3 regions of the Streptomyces sp. DSM 116795 genome follow, and region 2 is predicted to be linked to each of the others. Evidence: riboswitches for the same ligand, from Rfam matches in the RefSeq annotation. Region 2 holds a riboswitch; each other region holds the start of a gene.

Evidence for each region. A riboswitch is a leader RNA that binds a small molecule or an ion and turns the genes downstream of it on or off. The one in region 2 is predicted to bind cyclic di-AMP.
Region 1: another riboswitch for cyclic di-AMP. It lies ahead of ACSMXX_RS11465 (C40 family peptidase); the one in region 2 lies ahead of ACSMXX_RS17110 (M23 family metallopeptidase).
Region 3: another riboswitch for cyclic di-AMP. It lies ahead of ACSMXX_RS23410 (transglycosylase family protein); the one in region 2 lies ahead of ACSMXX_RS17110 (M23 family metallopeptidase).

What each region holds. Positions count from the first base shown of each region.
Region 1 covers NZ_CM147707.1:2,704,870-2,711,671, forward strand. The annotation lists gene pcrA (DNA helicase PcrA) at 1-1,641, opposite strand, end outside; cyclic di-AMP (ydaO/yuaA leader) riboswitch at 1,862-2,042, shown strand; gene ACSMXX_RS11465 (C40 family peptidase) at 2,051-3,133, shown strand; gene ACSMXX_RS11470 (hypothetical protein) at 3,165-3,518, opposite strand; partial or broken gene ACSMXX_RS11475 (cytochrome P450 family protein) at 3,591-4,789, opposite strand; gene ACSMXX_RS11480 (hypothetical protein) at 5,096-6,370, shown strand; gene ACSMXX_RS11485 (DoxX family membrane protein) at 6,606-6,802, shown strand, end outside.
Region 2 covers NZ_CM147707.1:3,958,195-3,964,996, reverse strand. The annotation lists gene ACSMXX_RS17145 (helix-turn-helix domain-containing protein) at 1-59, shown strand, start outside; gene ACSMXX_RS17140 (DUF397 domain-containing protein) at 43-255, shown strand; gene ACSMXX_RS17135 (DUF397 domain-containing protein) at 279-491, shown strand; gene ACSMXX_RS17130 (PPOX class F420-dependent oxidoreductase) at 525-947, shown strand; gene ACSMXX_RS17125 (bleomycin resistance protein) at 1,016-1,717, shown strand; gene ACSMXX_RS17120 (dihydrofolate reductase family protein) at 1,833-2,396, opposite strand; gene ACSMXX_RS17115 (aldo/keto reductase) at 2,765-3,796, opposite strand; gene ACSMXX_RS17110 (M23 family metallopeptidase) at 4,303-5,271, opposite strand; cyclic di-AMP (ydaO/yuaA leader) riboswitch at 5,691-5,855, opposite strand; gene ACSMXX_RS17105 (PP2C family protein-serine/threonine phosphatase) at 6,116-6,802, opposite strand, start outside.
Region 3 covers NZ_CM147707.1:5,430,923-5,437,724, reverse strand. The annotation lists gene ACSMXX_RS23420 (oxidoreductase) at 1-365, shown strand, start outside; gene ACSMXX_RS23415 (response regulator transcription factor) at 600-1,430, shown strand; cyclic di-AMP (ydaO/yuaA leader) riboswitch at 1,687-1,867, shown strand; gene ACSMXX_RS23410 (transglycosylase family protein) at 1,873-2,943, shown strand; gene ACSMXX_RS23405 (thiamine pyrophosphate-dependent enzyme) at 3,157-4,800, opposite strand; gene ACSMXX_RS23400 (MFS transporter) at 4,908-6,383, opposite strand; gene ACSMXX_RS23395 (IclR family transcriptional regulator) at 6,516-6,802, shown strand, end outside.

The DNA of each region.
Region 1 (6,802 bases), 1.3 Mb from region 2:
GCGCAGCGCGAGCGCTTCGATCATCGCCTCGGCCCGGTCGCCGATGCCGCGCTTGGGCACGTTGAGGATGCGGCGCAGCGGCACCGTGTCCTCCGGATTGGCCAGCACCCGCAGATAGGCCAGTACGTCACGCACTTCGCGGCGCTCGTAGAAGCGGACGCCGCCGACGACCTTGTACGGAAGTCCGACGCGGATGAAGACCTCTTCGAAGACACGGGACTGGGCGTTGGTGCGGTAGAAGACCGCGACGTCGCCGGCCTTGGCCTCGCCCTCGTCGGTGAGCCGGTCGATCTCGTCGGCGACGAACTGCGCCTCGTCGTGCTCGGTGTCCGAGACATAGCCGGTGATGCGCGCGCCGGCACCGGACTCCGTCCACAGGTTCTTCGGGCGGCGGTTCTCGTTCCGCTCGATGACGGCGTTGGCGGCGCTCAGGATCGTCTGCGTGGAGCGGTAGTTCTGTTCGAGGAGGATCGTCGTGGCGTCCGGATAGTCCTCCTCGAATTGGAGGATGTTGCGGATGGTGGCGCCGCGGAAGGCGTAGATGGACTGGTCGGCGTCGCCTACGACACACAGCTCGGCGCGCTCCGGCGCGGGCCTGCCGCGCTCATCCGCGTCACCGCGCTCCTCCGCTTCGCCGCCTTCCTCCGCTTCGCCGCCTTCCTCCGGCTCGTGGCCCTGCCCGGCGCCCGGCGCCTCGCCGGTGCCGACGAGCTCGCGAACCAGCAGGTACTGGGCGTGGTTGGTGTCCTGGTACTCGTCGACGAGGACGTGCCGGAAGCGGCGCCGGTAGTGCTCGGCGACATCCGGGAACGCCTGGAGGAGATGGACGGTCGTCATGATGATGTCGTCGAAGTCCAGGGCGTTGGCCTCACGCAGCCGCGCCTGGTACATCGTGTACGCCTCGGCGAGAGTTTTCTCATAGTTGTCCGAGGCCTGCCCCGCGAAGTCCTCCTCGTCGATCAGCTCGTTCTTCAGGTTGGAGATCTTCGCGCTGAACGCCTTCGGCGGATACCGCTTCGGGTCCAGGTCGAGGTCCCGGCAGACCAACGCCATCAGCCGCTTCGAGTCTGCCGCGTCGTAGATCGAGAAGGACGAGGTGAAGCCGAGCTTCTTGCTCTCGCGGCGCAGGATGCGTACGCACGCGCTGTGGAAGGTGGACACCCACATCGACTGCGCCCGCGGCCCGATCAGCTCCTCCACGCGCTCCCGCATCTCGCCCGCCGCCTTGTTGGTGAAGGTGATGGCGAGGATCTGCGCGGGGTGCACACGGCGTGCGGCGAGGAGATGGGCGATGCGGTGAGTGAGCACGCGGGTCTTGCCCGAGCCGGCACCCGCGACGATCAGCAGGGGCGAACCGGTGTGCACGACGGCCGCGCGCTGCGCCTCGTTCATCTCCTCCAGCAGCGCCGCCGCGTCGACGACCGTACGAGGCGAGCCGCCCCTGTGGTACGAGGACGAGCCGCCGCCCGACGCGCCCCCGGCGGCCCCGCCGCGGGCGCCGCCGGAGCCGTCGTCAGGCGTGCGGCCCGGCCCATCCTGGGGCCCCTCGGGGCCACTTGGGCCGCCGTGTCCGGAGGAGTCGTCCTGCGCGCGCACGGGTGCGAGGTGGGCGAGAAAGCTGTCGTCGAAGAGGCTGCTCATCGTCGGAGAAGTCTAGATTGCCGCGCCGACACGCGCGCCGACACCCACGGCGACACCAGGCGGCCAACTCCGCCTGGGATAACGAACAGATATCGGACGTATCACCTAACGGCCTTCACAGACGCCCCACATCTCGCTACCGTGCCGTGCCAGGCGGTCCGCACCAATCGTCGGCGAAAGCGTCGGCACGGGCCGCCTCCGCCTAATCCGGCGGCCAGCCGGCGGTCATCCGCCGGGAGCCGCCGCCGGAGCCGGGGACCCACCGCGTACGCGCGACACGGCGTACGCACCCGGGGTGAATCGGGAAGTCGCACCGCAGAAGCACCGCGCACGACCCGTAGGGCAGCCTTCCGACAGCCCGAACCCGTCAGCTAACCCGGTAGGCGGTTCACGGAAGGAGTCGCCGGCCTTGGCGTCCCATCGCAAGCCGCGCACCCGGATACTGAAGTCCGCCTCGACAAAGCGCGGAGTCCTCGGCGTCACCACCGCCGCGCTCGCCTCCGTCTCGCTGCTCTCCCAGAGCGCGCAGGCCGCACCGGACGACGGCAAGCCGTCGATCTCCGAGGTCAAGAAGAAGGTCGACAAGCTGTACCAGCAGGCCGAGGTCTCGACCCAGAAGTACAACGAGGCCGAGGAGAAGACGGACGCCCAGCGCAAGAAGGCGGACAGATCCCTCGACGAGGCCGCCGAACGGACCGCGAAGCTCAACGACGCACGCCGCGAGCTCGGCAACTACGCGACCGCGCAGTACCGCACCGGCGGCATGTCGGAGACCGCGACCCTCCTGCTCACCGAGGACCCGCAGCAGTTCTTCGAGCAGTCGCACATGCTGGACCGGATGACCGGCCGTCAGAAGGAAGCCGTCACCGACTTCGAGAAGCAGCAGAAGGCGGCGCAGAGCAAGCGCGAGAGCGCCACCGAGGAACTGGCCTCACTCGAGGCCTCGCAGAAGGCGCTGAAGAAGAACAAGCGGGAAGTGCAGGACAAGCTCGCCGAGGCGCGCAAGATGCTCTCGAAGCTGACGGCCGAGGAGAAGGCCCGCCTGGCGGCGATCGAGAAGAAGAAGCAGGAAGAAGCCCGCAAGGCGGCCGAACGCGCCGAAGAGGCGCGCGACGACGCCGGGAAGGGCGGCGGCTCGCAGACGGCCCAGGCGGAGAAGGTCCTCGGCTACGCGAAGCAGCAGCTGGGCAAGCCCTACGTCTGGGGCGCGACCGGTCCGAGCTCCTTCGACTGCTCAGGTCTCACCCAGGGTGCCTGGAAGGCCGCCGGCATCTCCCTGCCCCGTACGACGTGGGACCAGGTCAAGGTCGGCACGAAGGTCGCCAAGTCGGAGATGAAGCCGGGCGATCTGATCTTCTTCTTCGACGACATCAGCCACGTCGGCATCTACGCCGGCAACGGGCAGATGATCCACGCGCCGAAGCCGGGCGCCGAGGTGCGGTACGAATCCGCCGGCAACATGCCCTTCCACTCGGCAGTACGCCCCGGCTGACCCCGCGGCCGCCCGGCGTTCGTCCCCTCCGTCACGTCCACAGGACGGCGACGAAGATGTTCGCTGTCGTCAGCGCGCCGACCGTGCCGAAGAGGGACGAGGGCACCTTCTCCTCGTCCCTCTTCACATACACGAGCCCGAGAATCACCACGAGCAGCGCCAGCTTCACGCCGATCTTGATGTTGTTCACCGGGCTGTCGTCGGCCTGGTTGAGGCCGACGAGGACCATCCCCGTCAGCAGCATGGTGAACGCGCCGTGCAGCATGCCGGGCACGAAGCGGGCCTCTTCCGCGCGCATCGCCTTCATCTGGAAGAAGAAGCCGCCCAGCAGGGCCGCGATACCGATGATGTGGAGGCCGACGAAGACATGTATGAGTACGTCCATGGCCAGGGAGCGTAGCGACGGGACCGCCCGCGTCACGGGGCGGGGCGCGGCCCACCGGGCCCGGGTGGCGCCTCACCAGCGCACCGGCAGCTCCTTCACACCCCGCATCAGCATCCCCGTCAGCCACCGCAGCGAGGACTCGTCCGCGTCCGCCGCGATGTCCGGGCACCGCTCCAGCAGCGTCTGGATCGCGATCCGTCCCTCCAGGCGGGCCAGCGGCGCGCCCAGGCAGTAGTGCAGGCCGTGGCCGAAGGCGATGTGGCCGCGGGCGTCGCGCCCGATGTCGAAGCGGTGCGGGTCCTCGAAGCGCTCCTGGTCGCGGTCGGCGTCGGCCATGGCGATCAGGACCGTCGAGCCGGCGGGCACGGTCACCCCGTCCAGGTCCACGTCCTCCAGGGCGAGGCGCTGGGTACACGTCTCGACGGGGCCGTCGTAGCGGAGCATCTCCTCGACGGCGCCCTCCAGCAGCCCGAAGTCCGCGCGGAGTCGGGCGAGTTGGTCCGGGTGCGCGAAGAGGGCCCGCATTCCGTTGCCAATGAGGTTGACCGTGGTCTCGTGGCCGGCGACGAGCAACAGCACGCACATGCCGATGAGTTCGTCGCCGGTGAGCCGGTCGCCACCGTCGTCGACCTCCTGGATCATCGCGCTGAGCAGGTCGTCGCCAGGGGTTTCCCGCTTCGTCCCGATCAGCGCGGCGAGATAGGCCGGCATCTCCTCGTACGCGCGGGCCTCCTCCTCCGCGCTGGTGGGCGCGACCACCGCGTTGGACCAGCCACGGAAGGTCTGGCGGTCGAGTTCGGGTACGCCGAGCAGTTCGCAGATGACCGTCATCGGCAGCGGGAAGGCGAAGGAGGCGATCAAGTCCGCACGCCGCTCCTCCTTCTCCAGCATCGCGTCGAGCAGTTCGTCGGTGATCTGCTGGACGCGCGGTCCGAGCGCGGCGATCCGGCGCGGCGTGAACGACCCCGCAACCAGGCGCCGCAGCCGGTGTGGTCCGGCGGGTCCGTCGTCAGCATGTGGCCGATCGCCGGCAGGCCGGGGTTGAGGATCTGCCCGATGCCCCCGTGGTTCTGCCAGTCCCGGCTGAGCCGGGGGTCGGTGAAGGCCCTGCGGCACATCTCGTGCCCGACCACGATCCACAGCTCTCTCCCGTCGGGCACGCGTACGTGGTGCGCGGGTGCCTCGGCGCGGAGTGCGGCGTAGACGGGGTAGGGATCGCGTACGAAGTCCGGGCTGAACTCGGTCAGTTCGACGATGCCGTCGGCCGCCATGTGTCCCCTCGGCTGTTGGGTTCCGTGCACGCTAACCGCCCGACTCCGGCTCAAGAACAGCAATTTCGGACAACCGTCCACGCCTCGCCCGTCTCTCCGAGGCGTTCGGAGTACGGCCCGTCCACCGCCCGTCCCCCGCCTCACACAGCCGGGTGACGAAGGCGGCCCTGCCGTTCGCCGCCCCCTTCCGGTAGGGCACAATTGCGCCTTTCACGCACGGTGTTTGAAAGGCGGGGTTGCACAGTGGCCGTGGACACGGCACGGGACGGCACGAGCGGAGGCGGCGAACGCGACGAGACCGTCCCGCTGCAGAAGTCCGCCCCCGCGGGCACCCCTTCGGGCGCCCACTCCGCCTCCTGCACATGCGGCGACTGTCCGCACGGCGCACGCGAGGGCCACCGGCAGGCGCGGGACGACTTCCGCCGCCGGCGCGACGAACTCGCCGCCGGCAAGGGGCTTCCCGCCGCCCTCGCGCACTCGGCCGGGGCCTCGCGCCAGTGGGTCTCCGACGAGTTGACGCGGGCGGCCCGTACGGTCGCCGAACGGGCCCGCGACGAGGGAGCGATGCGGCTGGCGGCCCTGTGGCGGCACACCGTGATCGCCGTCTGGGGCGCCGTCGGGGTGCTGCTCGTGGGGCAGTTGCTCTCCGCACTTGCCGTGGGCTGGACGGCCGGACGCACCGCCTCCCTGATCGCAGCCGTCATCGCGGCGGGCGCCGTCTCGCTCGCCGCGTATCTGCACCGGGCGCGCGGCGGCGCGCTCGCCCCGCTCATCGGCGAGGACAACCGGCTCTCCACCTCACGCACGGTGGCCGCGGCCTGGGTGCTCCTCGCCGTGTACGACATCCTCGTCCTCGCTTTCGAACTGGCGGGCCGCTCCGGCCAGTCGGAGCGCCGCGAGCTCATCGAAGGCCTGGAGATCTCCCGGGGTGCGGAGCTGCTGACCGTGCTCGCGCTGAGCTGTGCCATAGCGGTCTTCGTGCGCCGCACCGTCACGGTGCGGGTGCAGCACCAGCGTCTGCAGAAGGTGCGTGCCGAACGGCCCCGGGCCGCCGACCTGCTCACCGACGACGCCGGCCGCGGCTCCTTCTGCGACGTTCAGTACGTGCTGGTCAGCGGCGTCGCCGTCGTCTTCGCCTGCGTCCGCCTGGCACGGCAGCCCGACCAGCTGCCCGACCTTCCCTGGAGCCTGGCGCTGCTGGTCGTGGTCTCCGCGGCGACGTACCTCGCGGGCAAGTACGCCGAGGGCGGCCGCCCCGTGGTGCTGTCGGTCGTACGGGCCCGCGAGATCGGCGACCTGCACGCACCGATCCGTACGGGCGACGACATCGAGATCCGCGGCGCGGGCTTCGTGCCGCCGGGCGCGGGCGAACCGGACCGGCTCTCCCGGATGGTCGTCCGTGTCGGGGCGGTGCACGTGCCGGTCCCGCTGATCCCCGCCGGAGACGGCTTCTCCAACCCGGCGGACGCGACGCTCACCGTGCCGGTGCCCGTCGAGGTCGAACCGGGCCGGGTCGAGGTCCAGGTCGTCACCGCCGCGGGCGTCGAGACCAACCGCTATCCCATCGACGTCGCCGACTGACGGCCGCTGACGCCGGGAGGGCGTGACGGGGACGGGGCGGGGACGGGCGACCCGGCCTGTTTGACCCTTCTGTCACGAATGTGCCCTCACCGGCGACGTGTTCGTCCGCGGATGGCGACTGAGATCGTTCAGAGAGGGTGTACGTGCGGCCACGGCCGCGTACCGTAGCGACTCGACTCCAGCCCAAGCCGAACGTGCATGCGGCAGAGGCGGCAACTACGGAAGGGGACGTGTCATGTCTCTGGCGGATCAGACCAGGGCGGTCGGCAGCGATGCGCCGGTCAGCGGCCCCCCGGGCAGCATGCGGGCCAGAGCGTCCAAGTACGCGTTGCTCCCGCTCCGGCTCTTCCTCGGTGCCACGTTCATCTACGCGGGCCTGGACAAGCTTCTCCTGAACAAGGAGTTCCTCTCCGGCAAGGGCAGCGAATCGCT
Region 2 (6,802 bases):
CGTCCCTCACGATGATCGAGTCTGCTGCAGAGGACTACAGAAATGACGACTCGCGTTGATCTGAGCGGTGCCGAGTGGCACAAGAGCACTTACAGCAACGGGGATGGCGGCAATTGCGTCGAGGTCGCCTCCGGGCTGCCCGGCCTCGCGCCCGTGCGGGACAGCAAGCGGGCCGAAGCCGATGGCCCGGTGCTCGTTTTCCCAGCTGAAAGCTGGGACGCCTTCCTGACCGGGACGAAGAACCGCCACGTCTGAGACTGCGACATAGGGGAAACGGAATGACCACCCGCGTTGACTCGAGCGGTGCGACTTGGCACAAGAGCAGCTACAGCAACGGGAGCGGCGGCGACTGCGTCGAGGTCGCCGCCGGTCTGCCCGGCCTCGCACCAGTGCGGGACAGCAAGCGGGCCGGCGGTGACCAGGCCGTAGTGGTCTTCCCCGCCGGCGGGTGGGATGCCTTCGTCCGTGCAGTGAAGAGCGGGCGTATCTGAGACGTACGTACGGAAGGGACAGGCCGAGGACTCGTGGACGAAGAACTGCTCGCGCTGCTCGCGGAGCACAAGTTGGGCGTGCTGGTGACGCTGAAGCGGGACGGGCGGCCGCAGTTGTCGAACGTCAACTACACCTACGACTCGGCCCGTCGGCTCATCCGGATCTCCGTCACCGCCGACCGCGCCAAGACGCGCAATCTGCTGCACGATCCGCGCGCCAGCTTCCACGTACGGAGCGAGGACGGCTGGGCCTGGACCGTCGCCGAGGGCGACGCTGAGCTGACGCCGGTCGCCGCCGACCCGCAGGACGAGACGGTCGAGGAGCTGATCGACGTCTTCCGTGCGATCCAGGGCGAGCATCCCGACTGGGACGAGTACAGGGCGGCGATGGTCGCCGACCGGCGCCTGGTCGTACGGCTCGGCGTCCAGCACGCGTACGGGCAGCCGCAGCGCTGAGTACCGATTCGGAGTGACTCCGGGAAACGGCCTGGGCCTGCTATTCAACTTTGACTAGAGTGCTGGGTATGAGCGCGAAAGTGATCCCGATCCTGCCCTGCCAGACCATTCAGCCCGTCCTGGACTTCTACACCGCCCTCGGGTTCGAGGTGACCTTCCAGCAGAAGAGCCCGAATCCCTTCGCGGTCGTGGAGCGAGACGGCATCGAGCTCCAGTTCTTCGGCATGAAGAAGTACGAGCCCACCGAGTCGTTCAGCACCTGCTACGTACTCACCGACGAAGTGGACACGCTGCACGAGGAGTTCCGCGCCGGGCTCAAGGCCGCGTACGGGCGGATCCCGACCCGCGGGCTGCCGCGCATAGGGCCGTTGCGGGACATGTCGTACGGCGTGCGGCAGTTCCTCATGTCGGACCCGGGCGGCAACTGCATCCGCATCGGGAAGAAGACGAGCGAGGACCAGCACCACCGGCCGGCACCCAAGGAGACCTTCGCGCGCGCTCTGCACAACGCGGCGCTCTTCGCGGACTCGCGAGAGGATCCGCTGGGCGCGGCGAAGATAATCGACAGGGTGCTGCGGCTGGAGGACGAACGGCCCACGCCCGTCCAGCTTCTGCGGCTGCTGGTGCTGCGAGCGGACGTCGCGGGGCGGCTCGGCGACGACGCCACGTCGGTGCGTCTGCTGGAAGAAGCCGCCGCGGTCCAACTCCCGTACGACGAACAGGAGTCGGTCCGCGACGACCTGGCGCGGCTCGCGGAGCTTCGGGGCTAGTCTCTGTCCCGGCCGGGTCATGTGACGGTTCAGGCCTGCTGTCCGCCGCACTGCGCGATCGCGTGCCGTCGTCACCGGAATCGACGCCGGCCCGGCAACCATCCCGGTCAGAGCACTAGCGTCCTCTCGGGCGGTAGATCCGTCCGAAGCTGCGCGGGCTGTCCTCATAGATCTCGACCAGCTCCCAGTCGATCCGGCGCCCACCGGGAACGTCGAAGATGCGGACACCGTCGCCGAGAAACACCGGGGCGACGAAGACCTGCAACTCGTCAACGAGGTCGTGCTCGAGTGCCTGCCGGGCGATGTCGGCACTGATGATCTGCACGTCCCTGTCGCCGGCGATCTCCTGAGCGCGACGAATCGCCTCCACCACGTCACAATTCAACGGGACGACAGCAGAATCATCGGCGAGCTCCGCTGGGCGGTGAGTCAAAATGAACTCGGTCCCCGACCACGCGCCGCCGTAGGCCTGTGAGGTCGTCTCGTCCCGCTCGTCCTGCTGGGCCTTCGCCGCGTCGTAGCCGGCCCGGCCGGAGATGATTACCGCGACATCGCCCGCCATCCTCTCCGTGGTGCCCTCGGCCAGCGGTTCCGCTGTGGACATCCAGCTCATGTCGTGCCCCGGCCCGGCGATGAAGCCGTCGATCGAGCACGTGAACCCCCAAGCCACCTTGCCCATGTCTCCTCCTTGCCGGTCGATGCGTCGCGACCCTGGCTCCGATTGTCCACGTGATCATCCCGACTGGTCGGCCCGGTGTGCGCCGGCGTCGCGGCGGAAAGCCCGGAGCTCAACGACTTCGGCATGACGGCCGAGCCCACACGGCAGTACGTCTGGCCGTGGGACGCGACCACCGGCCCGCGTTGGGACACCAGCCCCTGAACGCCGGCCGGCGGGCCGCCCCTCGTGTGCGGGCAGACCCGCCGCGCTCACTCCTCCCAGACCGGCACGAGGGGCAGGCCGCGGGTGGCACGCTCGTGGTCGACGGCGCGTTGGAGCAGCTCCGTCTTCAGGTCGATCACCGGCTTGGCGGCCACGCCAGGGCGTCCTCACGCCGACGCGTCCGTCAGAAGTTTCGCCTCCTCCGCCGTCAACTGGACGTCGGCGAGGGCCAGTAGCGGCGTGAGCTGATCCAGCGAGCGGGCGCTCGCGATCGGCGAGGTGACCGTGGGGCGGGTCAGCAGCCAGGCGAGGGCGATGGTCGCCGGGGCGGCGCCTCGGGTGCCGGAGATCTGGTCGAGGGCGGCGAGCACGCGGCGGCCGCGTTCCGTCTCCAGGTACTTGGACGCCCGCTCGGCGCGGGGGCTCTCCGCGGTACGGTCCTGACGGTACTTGCCGGTGAGGAAGCCCATGGCCAGCGCGAAGTACGGCATGACCGCGAGCCCGTGCCGATCGGCGACCTGAGCGAGGGGACCTTCGTAGGTGTCGCGCGAGACGAGGTTGTAGTGCGGCTGGAGCGCGGCGTACGAAGCGGTGCCGGCGCCGGCGCCCGCGCTGAAGGCGAGGGAGGCTTCGAGCCGTTCCGGTGAGATGTTGGACGCGCCGATCTCGCGGACCTTTCCGGCCCGTACGAGCTCGTCGAGCGCGGTGATGATCTCGGAGACCTCCACGGACTCGTCGTCGAAGTGCGTGTAGTAGAGGTCGATGCGGTCGGTGCGCAGGCGGCGCAGCGAATCGTCGGCGGCGGCCCTGATGTTGGCGGCGGAGAGACCCTTGCGGTCGGGGTGTGCGCCGGCCTTCGTCGCGATGACGAGGTCGTCCCGATTGCCGCGCGCCGCCATCCAGTTGCCGATGACCACCTCGGAGTCCATGCCGCCTTCGACGCCGTGGCGGGCGCCCGAGTAGGCGTCGGCGGTGTCGATGAAGTTGCCGCCCGCCGCGGTGTAGGCGTCGAGGACTTCGAAGGAGACGGATTCGCCGGCCGTCCAGCCGAAGACGTTGCCGCCGAGGCAGAGTGGCGACACGGAGAGCCGGCCGAGGGGGCGGCGCGAGGCGGGCCCGCCGGTCGCCGGGGCTGTCGAAGGCGTCGAGGACTTCGCGGCCGTCGAGGCAGTCGCGTCAGGGGAATTGGGATCGGACATGGCACCGACCGTAGCGTCCCGTGCCGGGCACCGGCTCGGAACAAAGACCGACGGCCCTGGTGTCGGGGGGTGGTCCACCAGGGCCGCCGGAGCATGGGAGGGCAGGGCCGTACTCGTGAAGGAGAGGGGCCCCCGTCCGCCGCCGCCTCGTCCCCTCCTTGTATGCGCCGAGGGGCGTGGGCGAGTTGTGCGTGGTCCAACGCACCTCGACGGTGCGAGGCGGCGGCGGCGCGATAGGTCATCGCGTCGGGCAGTCGTGCGCCTGTGCAGATGTTGGGAGAACAGCGGTGCGCCCGGGGAGAGGCGGATGTGCCGCTGTGGGTACGAGCACAGCCCTGTACGGAACTGCGGCTACAGGCACATGTACTTGTACTCGTACTTGTGGAGGTGCTCTGGCGGAGGCTTCAACTCCGCGCCGCCGAAGCGGTGTTGTCGGGGAGGGTGAAGGGGTGGCGTGGTGCGCGAGGGGCGGCCGGCGGACGGCCGCCCTTCCTGCAGCGGCGTCGTCAGGGAGTGAGGCCCTTGCCGCGCAGCCATGCCAGCGGGTCGATCGCGGGGCCGCCGCCGCCCGGGTGGACCTCCAGGTGCAGGTGGGCACCTGTGACGTTCCCGGTGGAGCCGACGCGGCCGATGGTCTCGCCCGTACGGACCTTCTGGCCCGCCGAGACGTTCATGGACGACTGGTGAGCGAACCAGAGTTCGGTACCGTCGTTCAGCTGCAGGATCGTGCGGTATCCGTACGATCCCGCCCAGCCGGCCTCCTTGACCGTGCCGGAGCCGATCGCCTTGATGGGCGTGCCGGAGGAGGCGGCGAAGTCCGTGCCCGTGTGGCCGTTGGACCACAGGCCGCCGGACTCCCCGAAGCCGGAGGTGAGTTGGTAGCCCGAGACCGGAAGCTTGAAGCTCTTGGCGAGCTTGGCCAGGCGCGCTTCCTCGGCCTTCTGGCGCTCCGCGGCCTCGGCCTTGTTCTGCGCCTTGGCGGCCTTCGCCTTCGCCGCTCCCGCTGCCTTGTCGATGGCGGCGTTGCGTGCGGAGGCCTCGGCCTGCGACTGCTGCTGCTGTGCCTGTTCGAGGATGCGGGAACGGAGCGCCTCGCCCGCGTCCGTACGGCCGGCCTGGGTGTCGCTCTCGGTCAGGGCCGCCTGCGTGAGGGGCTGACCGGCGACGGTGTCCTCGGAGCCGCCGGAGAGAAGCTTGACGCCGGGCAGGTCCTTGGCCTTGTCGGCCGCGGCGGCCACGTCCGGCATGGAGATGGAGGCCGACGGCTTCTCCTGCGCGGTGGCCATGCCGCCCGCGCCGACGGCCGCGATCATGCCGACGCCGAGGACGGCGCCGCTGCGGGCCATGCTGCCGCCGCGCTGCTTGGCGAGCTTGTGACGCCCGCGTACGGGGCGCACGGACTCCTCGGTCGGGTTCCACTCCTCGAAGGGAGGGTCGCCGGGGAGGGGGACGAAGGAGCCGGGGACGGGCGGCACTTCGCCGTCGCCGAACTCGTAGGTGCCGAACTCCGGGGACTCGTAGCCGGATGGCTCGTAGCCGGCCGAGTCGTAGGGGGACGCTTCGTAGCGGGATGCTTCGTAGGCGGGCGTCTCGTAGCCAGGTGCCTCGAAGCCAGGTGCCTCGAACTCCTGCGTCGCATAAGCCCCGTCGGTTCCGAAGCCGTACGTGCCGTCCGTGCCGTACGACCCGGTCAGCTGCGAGCCGTACCCGTCGAAACCGCCGTACTGGCCGGCCTGCTCGTACGACCCGTACGAGCCGAAGTGGCCGAACTGCTGTTGCGCGCCGTCGTTGCCGTAGGAGCCGTAGTCGCCGTATCTGCCGGACTCTTCGTCGTCGAGGTACGGGTCGTACGTGCCCTCGGGGGCATGCCTGTTGGACGCCACGGGGGCGTTCTCCTTTCCTTCCTTCTCGCCTACCGGGTTAGCTGACGGGTTCGGAGCAGGAAGGTCTCCTACGAACTGCCCGCCCGTGGGCGGAACTTGTCCGATTCACCCCATCCCCACCGGACTGGCCGGCAGGGGGTGGTTCCCCGGTTCCCTTGGTGCAGCGATATCGAGTTGTGGCTCGGGGTGGTGCACTTTCAGGATTCGGCGACGGCGCACGGAGCCGTCTCTCGTGACGGCAGTGACGACCGCGCTGCGTTATGGAACGTTAATAGAGCGGCGGTCGGGATTCCAAGCGGTTCCGGCGAGATTTGTAGCTGCGTGAGCTCCATCTTCCGGGACAGTCAGGGTCAATTGGGACACCCGGTCACTCTGCATGGTGCGGGGGATCGCTGTGGGTGACCGGTGAATCCCATGGATCCGACGTGAAGGGCCGTCAGTCCGCCGGGGTTCTCCGTTGCAGGGCCAGCAACGCCATGTCGTCCGCCGTCCCGCCGCCCGTATGCGTGTGTACGTCCACCAGGACGGCGTCGAGCAGCGCCTCGGGGTCCTCGAAGGAGCGGCCCGCCAGCGCCTTGTCCGGCTCGAAGAATGCGCCGTCGCTGTCCCGGGCCTCGGACAGACCGTCCGTGTAGAGGAGGAGCTGGCTCCCGTACGGGAAGGGGACCTCCTCGGCGCGGTCCGGCCACCGGCCCAGCTCCGGCTGCCCGAGGGGCAGGGCCGCCACGGCGGGGTCGAGGAAGCGGCACCGGCCTTCGGAGACCAGCAGCGGCGGCGGGTGACCGCGGTTGACGATGCGCAGCCGCTCCGGATTCGCCGCCGGGATCTCGGCGATGGCGGCCGTCGTGAAGCCCTCGTAGAACTCGGTGCCGAGACGACGCGGGCCCTCCCGGCGCAGGGCCCGCTCCAGGCGTTCGGTGACCGCTTCGAGCGTGGACTCCTGCTCGGCGGCCTCCCGGAAGGCCCCGATCAGCAGGACCACCGCCTCGACCGCGCCCATGCCCTTGCCGCGTACGTCCCCGACGAGGAGCCGTACGCCGTACCGCGTCTCCTGCACGGCATACAGGTCTCCGCCGATGTGCGCGTCGAGCTGCGCAGCCCGGTAGCGCGCCGCGACTTGGAA
Region 3 (6,802 bases), 1.5 Mb from region 2:
AACTGGCCCACCACGCCGACCGCAAGGGCCTCGACCTGACCGTCACCGCCGCCCATCCCGGATACGCGCGTACCGAGCTGCAGGCCAAGGGCCCGCGGCTGGCCGGGCAGGCGGGGCGCGAACGGCTCACGCGGCTGGTCACCGACGTGGTCGGCGCCTCCGCGGACCAGGGCGCGGCGCCGGTGCTGTACGCGGCGACCGCGCCGTACGTGCACGGCGACTCCTTCTTCGGGCCGCGCATCCTCGGGGTACGCGGCGGCCCCGGCGCCGCCCCACGAGCGCCGTGGGCGCGCAACGACATCGCGGCGGGGCAGCTCTGGGCGGTCTCGGAGCGGCTCACCGGCGTCGCCTACGGAGGGCTGTGACCGGGCTGCTCCACTGCCGCCTCACCGGTACGGGCCCTGGTGTGCGGCCGCGGCGTCGGGCATGGTTCTCCTGCGTCCGTCCGGGGCCGCGGTCGCGGCCCCCTGGTCACCTCCGGCGCATCCGTCCAGACCGCCCAGACCGTCCGTCCAGTCCCTCCAAACCGTCCAGTCCGTCCGTCCCGTACGCTCCGTACGCCCGTGCCCGGCCACCCGGCGCGGAGAGAGGAGGCAGCCGTGATCCGCGTGCTCGTCGTCGACGACGACTTCATGGTGGCGCGGCTGCACAGCACCCTCGTCGGGCAGGTGCCGGGCTTCACAGTGGCCGGAGCCGTGCACAGCGGCACCGAAGCGCTGGCGGCCGTCCGGGAGCTGCGCCCTGACCTCGTACTGCTGGACATGTACCTGCCGGACCTGCCGGGCCTCGAGGTCCTGCGTGAGCTGCGCGGCACCGCGGCGCCCGAGGAGGGCCCGGACGTGCTGGTCGTCACCGCGGCCCGGGACGCCGAGACGGTACGGGGCGCGCAGCGCGGCGGCGCCGTGCAGTACATCATCAAGCCGTTCGAGGGTGAGCTGCTGAAGGAGCGGCTGAGCCGGTACGCGGAGCACCGCGAGGCGCTGGCCGCGCTCCAGGCGCCCGAACAGGGCGACGTGGACCGGCTGTTCGCCGATCCGGCCGTCGCGGGCGGAGCGGCGGACGACACCGGCACCGGCGCCCCGGGCGAGGCGGGTTCCGCCGCGCCCCACCCGCACGCGAGGCCGTCCGGCCCCGGCACCCCGGCGCGGCTGCCCAAGGGCCTCACCGAGCAGACGTCCGGCCTGGTGCGCGCCACGCTCGAAGCGGAGCACGGCCCGGCGGGTCTGTCCGCCTCCGAGTGCGCCGAGCGCAGCGGCCTGTCCCGGGTGAGCGCCCGCCGTTACCTGGAGCACTTCGTCTCGCTCGGGACCGCACGCGTCACCCTCCGGTACGGCACGACGGGCCGTCCGGAGCGGCGCTACCACCGCGTGTATCCGCAGCGGCGGGAAGCGGGCGGCGCGGCCCCCGGGGAAATCCGCGAGAACACGTGATTCGCACCACAGAAATGCCGTGACACGGGTCACATTCCACACGGCGCCCACATCCGGCTCGACTCAATTCCCTTGCACGGCAAGGCGAATGGAAGAGCAATCATTAACCCGTACATGCCAATTTTCGCGATCTTCGCCTTATCCGGGTTCTGCGCCTTTCTTGTGGTGATGAATTTCTTCTGCTTAACGTGCATCACCACCGCGTCTCCCGTGCGGTGGTCCGCTGCCGGGAACGCCGAATCCTGCCGCCCGGTCCGCGGAAAACACGCAATCCCAGCCCGGCAGGAGCGGGGGACCCAGGTAAGCGCCGCGCGTTTCGCACCCGAGGAACGCACGGCTAGGGGTGAAGCCGCACCGAATGCCCCCTCGCATTCGCTGCGGCCGGGCCACTCCAGCCCGAATCCGACAGCTCACCTCGCAGGCGCAGGAGAGGAACTGCCCTATGTCCGGACGCGGTCGACACCGTCGTCACTCCAATCGTCGTATCTCGCGCAGAGTCACGTCCATCGCCATTACCGCGGGCGGTGCGGGCATCGCCCTTCCGTTCATCGGTACGGGCACCGCGCACGCTGCCTCCGTCGACACCTGGGACAAGGTCGCCCAGTGCGAGTCCACGGGCAACTGGTCCATAAACTCCGGCAACGGCTACTACGGCGGCCTCCAGTTCAGCCAGAGCACCTGGGCCGCCAACGGCGGCACCGAGTACGCCGAGCGCGCCGACCAGGCCACCAAGGAAGAGCAGATCCGCGTCGCCGAGAAGGTGCTCGACAGCCAGGGCGCAGGGGCCTGGCCGTCCTGCGGGGCGAAGGCCGGCCTGGCCGGCGACAGCGCCGCTCCGGACCTCTCCGCCGGATCCGGAAAGCAGGCGAAGCCCGCTGCCGGGGACTCGTCGAAGAAGGCGGACTCGTCCAAGAAGAAGGACGACGGCTCCAAGAAGAGCGACGAGAAGTACACCGTCGAGACCGGCGACACCCTCAGCGCGATCGCCCGCGAGAACGACACCGAGGGCGGCTGGCACAAGCTGTACGACGCCAACCGCGAGACCGTCGGCTCCGACCCGGACCTGATCCGGCCCGGCCAGAAGCTCAGCCTGTCCGGCGGCGGTTCGGGCTCGGACCAGCAGCAGGGTTCGGAGCCGCAGGGCAGCCAGGCGCCACAGGCCGGCGGTGTGCACAAGTCAGGCTCGAAGCACGGGAACAACCTCGACGGATGGATCCAGGAGGCCCTGGACATCATGAAGTCCAAGGGCATCCCCGGCTCGCACGACGGCATCAAGCGCAACGTCATCCGGGAGTCCGGCGGCAACCCGAACGCCGTCAACAACTGGGACAGCAATGCCGCGAAGGGCACCCCGTCCAAGGGTCTGCTGCAGACCATCAAGCCGACCTTCGACGCCTACCACGTCGAGGGCACGGCCGACAGCATGACCGACCCCGTCGCGAACCTCGTGGCCGCCTGCAACTACGCGGCGGACAGGTACGGGTCCATCGACAACGTCAACGGACCGTACTGACGGACCGGTCCGGCAGACCTGACCCTGCCGGACCGGAAAACTCAACTCGGCACATGCGCGGTGCGATCCGGGGACCGGTTCGCCGATCCGTGAATCCACGAATGGGAATCCGGCGCATTTCGCGGCACGATGGCGGCCTGTTCGCCGGAGAAATCCGGCGGGCGGCCGCCATCGGCATTCCACCTCATTCCAGCGCGGCGGCGCACGCCCTTATCAGGGCTGGAAGGTCTCGTCGGCCTCCACCGTCACTTCGAGAACCAGCGGCCGTGTGCTGTCGGGGAGTTCGGGCAGCAGCGTGTCCAATTCCGCGAGCAGTTCGGCATGTCCGCTCACGCGGCGCGCGGAACAACCCAGAGCCTTCGCCATTCCGGAAACGCTGACCTCCTCGAAGTCGGGCCATGGCGCGGTGTCTTGGTGTCTGTCCGCGAGCCGGTCCATGATCGCGTAACGGCCGTTGGCGAGAACGATGAAGACGACGCCCACCCGGTAGCGCACAGCCGTCCAAAGGGCCTGTATCTGATAAAGCGACGACCCGTCGCCGACGACCGCCACCACCGGACGCTCCGGCGCTCCCATCCGTACGCCGATCGCGGCCGGGAGCGCGAAGCCGAGCGCGCCCATCGCCGCGCTGAGGAACCCCAGCGGACGCCGGGCGGGCACGAGGGCGTGCAGATCGGGGCGACTGGACGGGGTCTCCTCCACGAGCACCGTCTCCGCGGGCAGCCGTCGCGCCAGCTCCGCCAGTACGTGCGCGGCGCGCAGCGGCTCGCCCTCCCCGGGAGGCGGCGGCGGTGCGGGCCGCCCGCCGGGCGTCCCGCCGGGCGGCCCGTACTCCGGCCCGTGCTCCGCCTTGCGCGCCGTACTGTTCACCGTCTTGCCCGCCGTCTCGGCGAGCGCCGTGCAGAACGCCGGCAGTGCGGCCACCACGGCGAGCTCCACCGGGGCCCGGTGCGCCTCCGCCGGGTCGTCCGTGACGACGGCGAGCCGTGTGCCTGCCCGCACCAACGGCCCTTCCTCGTACGGATACTGGCGGAAGACGGGAGCCCCCACGCTCAGCACCAGGTCGTACGGACCGAGCGTCTCGCGCAGCCGCGTACGGTCGGCCGGCAGATGCCCGGCGAAGAGCGGATGGTCCTGCGGGAAGCCCGCCCGTGCGCCGAAGGACTCCTGCCACACGGGGCAGCCGAGGCGCTCCGCGAGGAGCGTCAGCGCCTCCCAGGTGACGGGGTGGTCCGCGCCGGCGCCGACGACCAGGGCGGGCGCGGCAGCCTCGTCCAGCAGCCCGGCCACCTCACGCACGTCGCCGGCGTCCGCGGCGGCCGGAAGGCGCAACTCCGCGGGAGCCGGCAGCGGCAGCTCCTCGGCGGGCTGCGCCCAGTCGTCCATCGGCACGACGACCAGGGCGGGACCGCGCATCGTACGGGCGGCGTGCGCGGCCCGGGCGATCGCTCCGGGCACGTCCTGCGCGCGCGGCGGCGTCTCCGTCCGTACGGGATAGTCACCCGCGAGCTGTTCCAGCCGACCCGCGAGGAACGGCTCCTGGACGAGGTGCCGGCGGTCCTGCTGCCCGACGATCACGACGAGCGGCGCCCGGTTGACCCGTGCCGTGGACAGCGCCCCCACCGCGTTCCCGAGGCCCGCGGTGGTGTGCAGCAGCGCGAGCGCGGGCGCTTCGCGCGCGAGGGCGTAGCCGGTGGCGGCCCCCACGACGGAGCCCTCGTGCAGCGCGAGCACGAAGCGGATGTCGTCGGGAAGGCCGGCGAGGAAGGGCACCTCCGTCGAGCCCGGATTGGCGAACACGGTGGTCAGGTCGTGCCGGCGCATCACGTCGAGCGCCGCCTCGCGGACGGTGGGCATGGAAGTGGAGCTCCTGTTGCGGGTGTTGAGCGGGACCGGCCCGTGGCCGGCGGCCGGGTGGCAGGTGATGAGGGAACGTCAGGGTCAGGCGGGTCGTGCCATCGCTCCTAGGTGGTGGCGGCGGCCGGCGAGCGGTGGCGTACCTGCATCAGGACGAAGAAGCCGGCGACGACCAGCGCCGTGTCGAGCCATACGGCCGCCTCCCAGCCTCCCGTGCTGTCCCGCAGCACACCGCTGATCGCGGGAGAGAGCACAGCGCCCGTCTCGCCGATGAGGTTCTGCATCCCGAACGCCGAGCCCCGCAGGTGTGCCGGGGCGATCTCGGCGGTCAGGGCGTGCCCCACGGGCTGCAGGGCGTTGAAGAAGAGGCTCGCGAAGAACAGCAGCAGGCCCATGACCCACAGGGACGGTTTGGCGGCGGCGCTGAGGTACCAGGCGAACGCGATGGTGAGTACGGCCTGCGCTCCCGTGAAGGTCAGCATCATCTCCTTGCGGCCCCAGCCGCGCTTCAGCCCGTGGTCCGAGATCCAGCCGCCGGCCGGGAAGCCGAGGATGCCCGCGCCGGCGTTGAAGGCCGCGGTGAGAGCGGCGTTCATGAACGAGGAGTCCGCCGCTCCGGCCACGATGGAGACCGACCAGAAGCTGAAGAACCAGAGGTTCCACAGGATCGCGATGTAGACGAGGTGGACCAGGAACAGATCGCGGTTCTTGATCACGGGGCCGACTTCCTCGCCCTTGCGCACCAGCGCGAAGATCACCAGACCGACGGCGAGGGCGACTTCGAGCAGCGCGATCCACAGCTCGGACAGGCCGATGCCGGTGCCCAGCCAGTACACGCCCATGATCAGGGCGAGCGAGACGGCCGAGTAGGCACTCAGATGCAGCGTCGCCCGGCTCAGCCCGGAGATGGTCAGATGGGCTCGGAACCAGAAGGCGACGACGACACCCACCACGACGGTCCCGGCGCCGAGCACCCAGAAGACCATCCGCCAGGCCTCGATGTGCGCGAGGAAGACCTTGCCGAATTCGACGAGTCCGGGCGTGAAGACGATCGCGACGGTGATGCCGAGGGCGAGACCTGTGATGACCACGCCCATGCCCAAGGCCCGCTGACGCTCGGGGGTGGTGGCGGTGATCAGGCTGCGGTCGTTGGAGTAGAAGGCGCCCTCGCCGAGACCCGTGACCACGCGCACGACGATGAACGCGACGAGTCCGCCGATGAAACCCGTCAGCACGGTGGCCACACCGGCCCACAGCAGGCTGACGACGATGAGGGTGCGGTGCCCGTACCGGTCCCCGAGATAGCCGCCTGGGAACTGGGTGAGCATGTAGCCGGCGAAGAAGAGCCCGCCGACGAGGCCGCCGAGCGCGTGCGGATTCTCGGCGTCGGCGAGGAAGCCCACCCCGTTGTCGATCATCCACGTCACGACGGGCCCGGTGACCGCTCTGTCCGCGGCGCTGACCGTCCAGCCCAGGAGCAGCAGCACCCACAGGGTGTGCCAGGAGCGCCAGCCGCCGCCCTCCGCGAGGGCGTCGTCCGTACGTGACTCGACTGAGGAGGGGTCGCCCGGTGCAGCCTTCATGGGTTTCTCCGTAGCGGTTGGTGCGGCCCGGACGCCGAGCGGTGACGTCCGGGCGGGGGGGGGAGAGCGGACCGCCGGTCAACCTAAACTCGCGAAGTGGCAGGCGGAACAGGTTGCGATACGTTTTCTGCTATGCCGAAAAAGCAGCCCACGGAAAAGGAGCGACGAGGCGAGGAGAGACGAGGCGACGCCTACGCCGCCAGCTCCGTCGACAACGCCCTGCGCACGCTCGTCTATCTGCGCGGGACCCAGTGCGCCCGCGTCACCGACATCAGCGACCACCTGGGCGTCGCCCGCTCCACCGCGCACCGGCTGCTGACGACGCTGCGCGGCCACGGGTTCGTCGAACAGGAGCCCGGCGGCAGGCGTTACCGCCTCGGCCCCGTACTGCTGGGGCTGACCCGCGGCGCCGTCGACGA